Kutzneria chonburiensis: one gene and its partners. The protein of the gene in region 3 interacts with the protein of the main gene of each other region in a pairwise test. Links are inferred from orthologs where the notes say so. Each region holds a gene or a part of one and is shown on either strand. Other genes may lie near its edges.

Region 1 (3,075 bases), 2.0 Mb from region 3 along the record:
TCCGCTGGTGCAGGGCCTGGTCGCCGCCGGACACGTGGTCGTGGTGCCGAACATCCGAGGATCCGTCGGCTACGGCAAGACGTACTACGCGGCCGACGACCGGCGCAAGCGGCTGGACTCGGTCCAGGACCTCGCGGTGCTGCACGACTGGCTGCCGTCGATCGGTGTCGACCCCGACAAGGTGGCGCTGTGGGGCCGGTCCTACGGCGGCTACCTGGTGCTGGCCGGGCTGGCCTTCCTGCCGGAGCGGTGGGCCGCCGGCGTGGACATCGTCGGCATCTCCTCGCTCGTGACGTTCCTGGAGAACACCTCGCCCTACCGGCGGCGGGTCCGGGAGCGGGAGTACGGCTGGCTGGACACCGACCGGGACTTCCTCGAGGAGGCCTCGCCGATGAACAAGGTCGACCAGATCCGGGCGCCGCTGTTCGTGGTGCACGGGGCCAACGACCCGCGGGTGCCGCTGAGCGAGGCCGAGCAGCTGGCCTCGGCCGTGCGGGCCAACGGTGTGGAGTGCGAACTGGTGGTGCACGCCGACGAGGGACACCAGATGGCCAACCTGGACAACAAGCTGGCCACCTATCCGAAGGCGATCGAGTTCGTCAGCCGCCTGCTGGCTTAGCCTTCTTCTCGATCGGCACCGCGCCGAGCTCCTCGTTGAGCATCGCCAGCAGCACGTCGTGCGGGTCGCGGCGGTCGACCAGCTCGCCGGGCTCCGGCTTGCGGGCCGCCTCGGCCAGCATCTGCTCCTCGGTCTCCGGCTCCGGTTCCGGCTCGGGTTCGGACGGCTCGTCCGGCTCCGGCGGCAGCGGGATGTCGTCGGCCGGGCCCGCGGCCGGCCGGGCCACCGGCGCGGGCGCCGGGGTCGGCTCGGGCTGCGGGCGGGCGGCCTGGCTGGGCCGGGTCGGGGCCGGACGCTGGCGGGGCGGGGCCGCGACCGGGGCGGCCATCGCGCCCGGCCCGCCGCCTGCTTCGCCGTGCACGACCTTGACCTGCCAGTCGCCGCCGACGACCTTGCTCACGGCCGCCGCGATGGCGTCCTGGTTCTGGGCAGCGGCCAGCCGGCGGGCAAGCGGGGCCGAGGTGTGCGCGATGGTGACGGTGTTGCCGTCCACCGACTGCACGGCGGCGTTCATCAGCATGGCCTGCGTGGACTTGCTGGGGATCGCGGCCAGGAGCTGCGACCACAGTCGGCGCAGCGCTGCCACGTCCGTGGCTCCGCTGCTCGCCGGGGCAGCCACCGGTTCCGGCTCGGGCTCCGGCTGCTGGACCTGGGGTTCCGGCTGCCTCGGCGCAGGGGCCTGGACGACCGGTTGCGCAGGCTGCGGCACTGGCTCGGGCTCGACCGGCGGTGCTTGAACCGGCTGTACCGGGGTGGGTTGGGCCGGTGTCGGTTGGGGCGCGGCAGCCGGCTCGGGCTCGGCGGTTCGCTGCGACGGCCGCTGGAACTTGCTCGCGACCGGGGCCTCCGCCGCCACCGCGCCGCCGGCGGCGACTGGGCGGTGCTCCAGCTGCTCGATCCGTTGCAGCAGCGCGGCATCCGTGGCGCTGGCGGCCGGCAGCATCATGCGGGAGCACAGCAGTTCCAGCACCAGCCGCGGCGCGGTCGCGCCGCGCATCTCGATCAGGCCGGCGTGCACGATCTCGGCGTAGCGAGTGAGCGTGGCCGGGCCGAGGCCGGAGACCTGCTCCTGCATCTGCGCCAGCTCGTCCTCGGGCGCGTTGATCAGCCCACGCTGGCCGGCGTCCGGCACCGCGGACAGCAGCACCAGGTCACGCAGCCGTTCCAACAGGTCAGCCGCGAAGCGGCGCGGGTCGTGGCCGGCCTCGACGACCCGGTCCAGTGTGCCGTACACGGCCGAGCCGTCATTGGCAGTCAGGCCGCGGACCATCTCGTCGATCAGGGCCACGTCGGTCACGCCGAGCAGCGAGATCGCCCGCTCGTACGTGACGCCCTCGTCGCCCGCGCCGGCCAGCAGCTGGTCCATCACCGACAGCGTGTCGCGGGCCGAGCCACCGCCCGCGCGCAGCACCAGCGGGTAGACCGCCGGCTCCACCTTCACGCCCTCGTCGCCGCAGATGCTCTCCAGCAGGCCGCGCAGCGTGCCCGGCGGGATCAGCCGGAAGGGGTAGTGGTGGGTGCGGGACCGGATGGTCGGCAGCACCTTCTCCGGCTCCGTGGTGGCGAAGACGAAGATCAGGTGCTCCGGCGGCTCCTCCACGATCTTCAGCAGGGCGTTGAAGCCCTGCGTGGTGACCATGTGCGCCTCGTCGATGATGAAGACCCGGTAGCGGGCCTCCGCGGGCGCGTAGAAGGCTCGGTCACGCAGTTCCCGGGCGTCGTCGACGCCACCGTGGCTGGCCGCGTCCAGCTCGACCACGTCCACCGTGCCCGAGCCGCCCGGGGCCAGTCCGATGCAGGAGTTGCACACCCCGCACGGGTTCGGCGTCGGGCCCTGCACGCAGTTCAGCGACCGGGCCAGGATGCGGGCGCTGGACGTCTTGCCGCAGCCCCGCGGCCCGGAGAACAGGTAGGCGTGATTCACCCGCCCCGCGGCCAGCGCGGCCCGCAGCGGCTCGGTGACGTGATCCTGGCCGACGACCTCGGCAAAGGTCGCGGGCCGGTACTTGCGGTAGAGGGCGAGCGCCACGGGGAAGACCCTACTGCGGTGGTCCGACAGTTCGGTGCCGGACCTGGTCCGGGCAAAAAAGGGGACCCCGCGCACCTGTCAGAGCCCGCTTATCCTTGCTGCCTTCCGGCCCTGGGGAGGTTCACAGGATGGACACCGCACGAGGTCCAACGACAGTGTAGCGGGTCCCCCGATCCGGTGCTCCGAGGGGCGGTCCCGGCGGATCGGGAGCAGGATGCCGGGCCATGGCTGAGGACACACGGCTTGAGATCGACATCGAGCTGTTCGGCGGTCCCGAGGACGGCCGGACGATCAAGGTCCCGGCGCAGCGGGACGGGGTCCCGACGCTGCCGCGCTGGGAGTTCCCGCAGCTGCCCAAGGAGCGCAACCGGGAGAAGCTGAAGGCCGCGCTGGCCGCGTCACCGGTGATCGTCTACGAGCGGCCGGC
Region 2 (3,035 bases), 1.4 Mb from region 3 along the record:
TCCCCGGCGAAGTCGATGAGAAAACGATCGACAGCGGCCCGCATGGGGTGGTTGAGGTCGGTCTTCATGGCCCACGCGAAGCCGAGGATCTCGTTGTAGACCCGCTCGCCCAGGATGGAGTCGACGAACTTGGGCGACCACGACGGCGAACGGTCGGACACGACGCGTTTGACGGCCTCGTGATTGTCGCGAACCCACTCGTAGGCCCGATCGGCCATGAGGTCGACGAGCTTGTGGTGGGAACCGTCCTCAAGGACCTGGCCGAGCAGCTTGCCCAAGGGAGGCCCCCAAGGGATGGCCATGAGCCGCTGCACGACGGCGTGCTCGACGACGGCCTGGACGTCCTCGTCGCGGAGCACGGTGACCAGACCACGGGCGACGTTGGCGAACTCGGAGGTGATGCGCCGGGCGTTCTCCCGGTCGGACAGCCACACGCCGACCCGCTTGCTGATCTCGGCCCGGTGCAACCGGTCCCGCACGACCTGCTCGGACATGAAGTTGCTGCCGACGAAGTCGCCGAGGCTGGCCCCGAGCAGGTTCTTGCGGGTGGGAATGAGCGCGGTGTGCGGGATGGGCAGCCCGAGCGGCCGCCGGAACAGCGCGGTGACGGCGAACCAGTCGGCCAGCGCGCCGACCATGCTGGCCTCGGCGGCCGCATGGACGTAGCCCAACCACACCGGACCGGCGAAGACGCCGGACAGCACGTAGACGATGGCGGCCAGCACGAGCAGCCCGGCGGCGACGGCCTTCATCCGGCGCAGCGCGCGCCGCTTGCCGGTCTCGGCCGCGGTTAGTCGCTCCACACCGGCCATTCTCCCCGCGCGGGCGGCGATCCGCCGTGACCAGTGACGCAGACCAGGGTTGCACCGGGTGACATTTCAGGGACGGATCAGCGAGGATCCTCCAGGTGCGCACACCTGCTCTCGTCCAGCGGCTGCGGCCGTTCACCTCGACGATCTTCGCGGAGATGACCGCGCTGGCCACCCGGACCGGCGCGGTCAACCTAGGCCAGGGCTTCCCGGACACCGACGGGCCGGCCGAGATGCTCGCGACGGCCCAACGGGCCATCGCCGAGGGCGTCAACCAGTACCCGCCGGGCCCGGGTCGGCCGGAGCTGCGGCAGGCGATCGCCGAGCACCGGACGCGCTACGGCACGGAGTACGACCCGGACACCCAGGTCCTGGTCACGGTCGGCGCGACCGAGGCGATCGCGGCGACGCTGATGGCGCTGGTCGAACCGGGTGACGAGGTGCTGCTGATCGAGCCGTACTACGACTCGTACGCGGCCTCGGTGGCGATGGCCGGTGCCACCCGCAAGGTGGTGTCGCTGGTCGAGGACGGTGATCGCTTCGCGCTGGACGTGGACGCGCTCCGGGCGGCGGTGACGCCGCGGACGAAGGCGCTGCTGCTGAACTCGCCGCACAACCCGACGGGCACGGTCTACACCCGCCAGGAGCTCGAAGAGGTCGCGAAGCTGTGCCAGGAGCACGACCTGATCGCGATCACCGACGAGGTGTACGAGCACCTGATCTACGACGGCCGCGAGCACGTGACGCTGTCGGCGCTGCCCGGCATGTACGAGCGCACGGTGGTCATCTCCAGCTCGGGCAAGACGTTCAACGCCACCGGCTGGAAGATCGGCTGGGTGTGCGGGTCGGCCGAGCTGGTCGCGGCGGTGCGGGCGGCCAAGCAGTTCATCACGTTCGTCGGCGGCGCCCCGTTCCAGCCGGCGGTGGCCTACGCCCTGCGCAACGAGCTGGCCTGGGTGGACCAGCTGCGCGACGGTCTCCAGCGCAAGCGCGACCGGCTGTCCGCGGGCCTGGCCGACGCCGGCTTCGCCGTGCGTCAGGCCGCCGGCACGTACTTCGTGTGCGCGGACGTGCGGCCGCTGGGCTTCGCCGACGGCGCGGAGCTGTGCCGACAGCTGCCGGAGCGGATCGGCGTGGCCGGCGTGCCGGTGCAGGTGTTCACCGACCACCCCGAGCAGTGGCAGCACCTGGTGCGTTTTGCCTTCTGCAAGCGGGACGAGGTAATCGACGAGGCGATCGCGCGACTGCGCAAGCTCGGCTGACCGGGTGACAATGGGGTCTCGATTTCGAGACCCCATTGTCGGCGTTAGCCGATCAACCCCGCGTTCGTCATTACCCTCCGGTGCGGTGCAATACGCTGACCGAGTGAAGCGGCGGCCATCAGGACCGCGGGTGGCACGGGGTCGATTCCCCACAGCAGCACCCTGAGTTGGTTGAGAAGAGCGCGATCGGCGCGGTCGAGCCCGGCCAAGACCGACGCATGCGTCATCGCGCATCCTCTCGGAACAGGCCCGACAACGATGCCTTTCTCCGGAGTTGGGCCAGGCATCTTCCCCTTGTCGGACCAATGGCGCCGATCGGGATGCCGAGTGCCGCGGCGACCTGCCGGTAGGACAGTTCCGGCGCGTGCACGAGTACTCGCAACACCCGCTGGCACTGTTCGGACAACTGGGTGAACGCCCGCCACAGCGCCGCGTTCGGCGCCGACCGCAGGACGACGGCATCGGCCGCCTCGGTCGGCGTGACGTCCAATCGTGCCTCGTCAACCGGGCTCTCCCGGCGACGGGCCGCGATCAGACGCAGCGCATGCCGCCGCGTGGTGACGGCCAGCCAGGCGGCCAGCCTGGTCGGATCATGAATTCGATTCATATTTTCTAGCAATGACAGCCAGGTGCTCTGCACGACATCGGCGGCATCGTGGCGATCCAGCCGATGGGATCGGGCAACAGCCCAGACGGTTGGCGTGTGCCGCACCACGAGTTCGCGCCAGGCCGCCCGATCGCCGAGTTCCGCGGCCCTGAGCAGTTCGGCCGCGCCCGGTCTTGTCTCGACTTCCACTCGTTCCTCCCCGCAGGCGAGTTGATGTCCGGTTAGAAGGCCCGCCGGCCGAGTCGGATCCGCGGCCGAGCGGAAAACCCTCTAACGAGTGGCGGCCCGCGGATCGCCACGCACAGTTGCCACCTTGTGCGAGACTGATCTCGAACGTGCCGCTATCCGGGCGGTCGG
Region 3 (4,198 bases):
CACACCTTGAAGCCGTTGGGCGTGACGACCAGCCGGGCCGGGGCGTCCGCGCGCAGCTCGGCCTGGTAGCGCTGCGGATCCTGGAAGAACTCCGGCGTGAAGAAGTTCGCGGGCGCCGTCTCGGTGCCTGTCATGGGTCTTCCCCTAACCATGCAAACTGATTGGTGTTCCCCAACTATAGGTTAACCCCGTTCACACCAGTCTGCCCACGTGCTCCCCGGGCCGCATCCATTATCGACGAATGTGCCCGGGCTCACAGGCCTCTCAGCCCAGGCAACCCGGTCCCAACAGGGCCTTGAGGTCGCCCATCAGTGACGGTGACGGGTCCACCCGCAGCCCGTCGTCCAGCCGCAGCATGGTGCCGCGGCGGCCGTTCATCAGGTTCAGGTGCACCTCGGTCGAGCCGGGATGCGACTTGAGCACGTCCTTGAGCTGGGCCACCAGCGGCCGGGTGCACTTGGCCGCGTGCATGGTCAGCTTCACCGGCATGCCGCTGGCCGCCATCTCCAGATCCGGCAGGGCCAGGTCGTTGGCGATCAGCGAGGTCCGGTCGTCTCGCCGGGCGATACGGGCCTTGACCAGCACGATCGCGTCCTCGGCCACGCTCATGCCGACCACCGAGTAGGTCTTCGGGAAGAACAGCACCTCGATGCCGCCGGCCAGGTCCTCCAGCTGCGCCGACGCCCACGACTCGCCCGACTTGTTGATGCGCCGGGTCACCGAGGCCAGGATGCCGCCGACGGTGACCTGCGCGCCGTCGGGCAGGTTGCCTTCCAGGATGGTGGCGATCGCGGTGTCGGACTGGACCTCCAGCACCCGCTCCACGCCGTTGAGCGGGTGGCCCGACACGTACAGGCCGAGCATCTCCCGCTCCAGCGTCAGCTGGTGCTTGGACTCCCAGTGCTCGTCCGGGACCTTCACGTCGAACACGCCGCCGGCGTTGTCCTCGCCGTCGTCCCCGCCGCCGAACAGGTCGAACTGCCCGACCGCCTCGGCCTTCTTGGTGTCCATGATCGCGTCGACGGCCTCGATGTGCACCATGTGCAGGCCCTTGCGCGGGTGGCCGAGCGAGTCGAAAGCGCCGGCCTTGATCAGGGATTCGATGACCTTCTTGTTGCAGGCCGCGGCATCCACCTTGCGCAGGTAGTCGGAGAAGTCGGTGAACGCGCCCTTGCCCGTACGGGCGGCCACGATCGACTCGACCACGTTCGCGCCGACGTTGCGGATGGCGCCGAGGCCGAAGCGGATGTTCTCACCGACCGGCGCGAACTCGCGCATCGAGTCGTTGACGTCCGGCGGCAGCACGGTGATGCCCATCTTGCGGCACTCGGCCAGGTAGATGGCGGCCTTGTCCTTGTCGTCACCGACCGAGGTGAGCAGGCCGGCCATGTACTCGGCCGGGAAGTTGGCCTTGAGGTAGGCCGTCCAGTACGAGACGAGGCCGTACGCGGCCGAGTGCGCCTTGTTGAAGGCGTAGTCGGCGAACGGGACCAGGATCTCCCAGAGGGTCTTGACGGCGTCCTGCGGGTAGCCGTTGTCCAGCATGCCCTTCTCGAAGCCGGCGTACTCCTTGTCCAGGATCTCCTTCTTCTTCTTGCCCATCGCGCGGCGCAGCAGGTCGGCCTGTCCGAGCGTGTAGCCGGCCAGCTTCTGCGCGATGGCCATGACCTGCTCCTGGTACACGATCAGGCCGTAGGTGCCGCCGAGGATGTCCTCCAGCGCCTCGGCCAGCGCCGGGTGGATCGGCGTGATCTCCTGCTGCTTGTTCTTGCGCAGCGCGTAGTTCGTGTGCGACTTGGCGCCCATCGGGCCCGGCCGGTAGAGCGCGCCGACGGCGGAGATGTCCTCGAAGTTGTCCGGGCGCATCAGGCGCAGCAGGTCGCGCATGGGCCCACCGTCGAGCTGGAACACGCCCAGCGTGTCGCCCCGGCCCAGCAGCTCGTACGTCTTCTTGTCGTCGAGGGCCAGCTGGTCGAGGTCGGGCGGGGTCTTGCCGTTGAGCTTGATGTTCTTCATCGTGTCGTCGATGACCGTGAGGTTGCGCAGGCCGAGGAAGTCCATCTTCAGCAGGCCGAGCGTCTCGCAGGTCGGATAGTCGAACTGCGTGATGATCGAGCCGTCCTGCGGCCGCTTCCACACCGGGATGTGGTCGGTCAGCGTCTCCGCGGACATGATCACCGCGCAGGCGTGCACACCGGCGTTGCGGATCAGGCCCTCGAGGCCGCGGCCGGTGTCGATGATCTCCTTGACCTGCGGGTCCTGCTCGTACAGGGCGCGGATCTCGGTGGCCTCGCCGTAGCGCTTGTGCTGCGGGTCGAACAGGCCGTTGAGCGGGATGTCCTTGGCCATCACGGCCGGCGGGTAGGCCTTGGAGATGCGGTCGGCCACCGCGTAGCCGGGCTGGCCGTAGAGCACGCGGGCCGAGTCCTTGATCGCCGCCTTGGCCTTGATGGTGCCGAAGGTGATCACCTGGGCGACCTTGTCCTCGCCCCACTTCTCGGTCACGTACCGGATGACGTCGCCGCGGCGGCGCTCGTCGAAGTCGATGTCGATATCGGGCGGGGAGACGCGGTCCGGGTTGAGGAAGCGCTCGAAGATCAGCCCGTGGGCCAGCGGGTCGAGGTCGGTGATGCCCATCGCGTAGGCGATCAGCGCGCCTGCCGCGGAGCCACGGCCCGGTCCGACCCGGATGCCGTTGTTCTTGGCCCACATGATGAAGTCGGCGACCACCAGGAAGTAGGCCGGGAAGCCCATCTGGAGGATGACGCCGATCTCGAACTCGCACTGCTTGCGGTGCTCTTCGTCGATGCCGTTCGGGAACCGGCGCTCCATGCCGGCCCACACCTGCTGCTTGAAGTACTCGTCCTCGGTCATGCCCTCGGGGATCGGGAACCGCGGCATCAGGTTGTGGAACTTGAACATGTCGGTCGTGTCGACCTTCTCGGCCACCAGCAGCGTGTTGCGGCAGCCCTCCTGCCAGGCGTCGGAGGAGTCGATCGCCCGCATCTCGTCCGGCGACTTCAGGTAGTAGCCCGTGCCGTCGAACTTGAACCGCGTCGGGTCCTGCAGGGTCTTGCCGGTCTGCACGCACAGCAGCACGCCGTGGGCGTCGCGGTCGGTGTCGAAGGTGTAGTGCGAGTCGTTCGTCACCACGAACGGCAGGTTCAGCTGCTTGGCCACGTTGACCAGGCCGTCGCGGACCCGGCTCTCGATCTCGATGCCGTGGTCCATCAGCTCGACGAAGAAGTTCCCTTCGCCGTAGATGTCCTTCCAGTCCGACGCCGCCTGCAGGGCTTCCTTGTCCTGCCCCAGCCGCAGCCTCGTCTGCACCTCGCCCGAGGGGCAGCCCGTCGTCGCCATCAGGCCCTTGCTGTTGGCCGCCAACAGCTCCCGGTCCATGCGCGGCCACTTGCCCAGCTGGCCCTCCAGGCTGGCGTAGCTCGAGGCGCGCATCAGGTTGTGCAGGCCTTCGTTGCTCGCCGCCCAGATCGTCTGGTGCGTGTAGGCGCCGCTGGCCGACACGTCGTCGTTCTTCTGGTGCGGCTCGCCCCAGGTGATCCGTCGCTTGTCGTGCCGGGAGCCCGGCGCCATGTACGCCTCGATGCCGATGATCGGCTTCACCCCGGCGGCGGTGGCCTGCCGGTAGAAGTCGTACGCCCCGTACATGTTCCCGTGATCGGTGATCGCCGCCGCCGGCATGCCCAGCCGATCGCACTCGGTGAACATGTCCTTGAGCTTGGCGGCGCCGTCGAGCATCGAGTACTCGGTGTGCACGTGGAGATGCACGAACGAGTCGGACATAGGTGACGGCCTCCCCTGGGGCTGACAAGCGACGATCGCCCCCTATCTTGCCCCTCCGCCACCGGCGATCGGAAACCGCCGCGCCCGTGTCGGGAAAACCCTGCTGGGGCCGGCATGTTCGGCCACACCGACGAGGCCGACGCCGGTGCGGCCGCCGGTCAGTCCAGGCGGGCCAGGAACGCGGCCCACGCGGTCCGCGGAAAGCTCAGCCGGGGGCCGGCCCGGTGCTTCGAATCACGCACGAGCACCCCGACCGTATCCACCGCCCATTCGACACAGCCAGACCCGTTATTCGCGCTGGCCCTGCTTTTTCGCCATATCCGGCCCATGGAATCCACCTCGACGACAACGGGCCTGCGGTCGAATCGCTTCACCGGACCAGTCACATCGCCTCCCC

The links.
Region 1: the proteins of dnaE (region 3) and M3Q35_RS35130 interact in binary tests that used the Escherichia coli proteins (3 or more experiments, as listed by UniProt). The link is inferred for Kutzneria chonburiensis from one-to-one orthologs.
Region 2: the proteins of dnaE (region 3) and M3Q35_RS31785 interact in binary tests that used the Escherichia coli proteins (3 or more experiments, as listed by UniProt). The link is inferred for Kutzneria chonburiensis from one-to-one orthologs.

What each region holds. Positions count from the first base shown.
Region 1 is NZ_CP097263.1:7,614,067-7,617,141, reverse strand. The notes cover bases 125-3,051. They hold M3Q35_RS35130 (DNA polymerase III subunit gamma and tau), read right to left. Parts: upstream 2,649-3,051; coding sequence 600-2,648; downstream 125-599. Other genes in these bases: M3Q35_RS35120 (hypothetical protein), read left to right, coding at 2,873-3,051; M3Q35_RS35135 (alpha/beta fold hydrolase), read left to right, coding at 125-619. Also shown: more of M3Q35_RS35135, read left to right, coding at 1-124; more of M3Q35_RS35120, read left to right, coding at 3,052-3,075. UniProt on the Escherichia coli protein: Part of the beta sliding clamp loading complex, which hydrolyzes ATP to load the beta clamp onto primed DNA to form the DNA replication pre-initiation complex.
Region 2 is NZ_CP097263.1:6,926,271-6,929,305, reverse strand. Bases 103-2,989 are described here. They hold M3Q35_RS31785 (pyridoxal phosphate-dependent aminotransferase), read left to right. Parts: upstream 103-907; coding sequence 908-2,071; downstream 2,072-2,989. Other genes in these bases: M3Q35_RS31780 (RNA polymerase sigma factor), read right to left, coding at 2,295-2,867; M3Q35_RS31790 (DUF445 domain-containing protein), read right to left, coding at 103-812. Also shown: more of M3Q35_RS31790, read right to left, coding at 1-102. UniProt on the Escherichia coli protein: Shows aminotransferase activity with methionine and histidine as substrates, and to a lesser extent also with phenylalanine.
Region 3 is NZ_CP097263.1:5,569,162-5,573,359, forward strand. The notes cover bases 65-4,114. They hold dnaE (DNA polymerase III subunit alpha), read right to left. Parts: upstream 3,802-4,114; coding sequence 265-3,801; downstream 65-264. Other genes in these bases: M3Q35_RS25135 (cytochrome P450 family protein), read right to left, coding at 65-134; M3Q35_RS25145 (DUF397 domain-containing protein), read right to left, coding at 3,960-4,114. In the rest of the region: more of M3Q35_RS25135, read right to left, coding at 1-64; more of M3Q35_RS25145, read right to left, coding at 4,115-4,130. UniProt on the Escherichia coli protein: DNA polymerase III is a complex, multichain enzyme responsible for most of the replicative synthesis in bacteria. This DNA polymerase also exhibits 3' to 5' exonuclease activity. The alpha chain is the DNA polymerase catalytic subunit.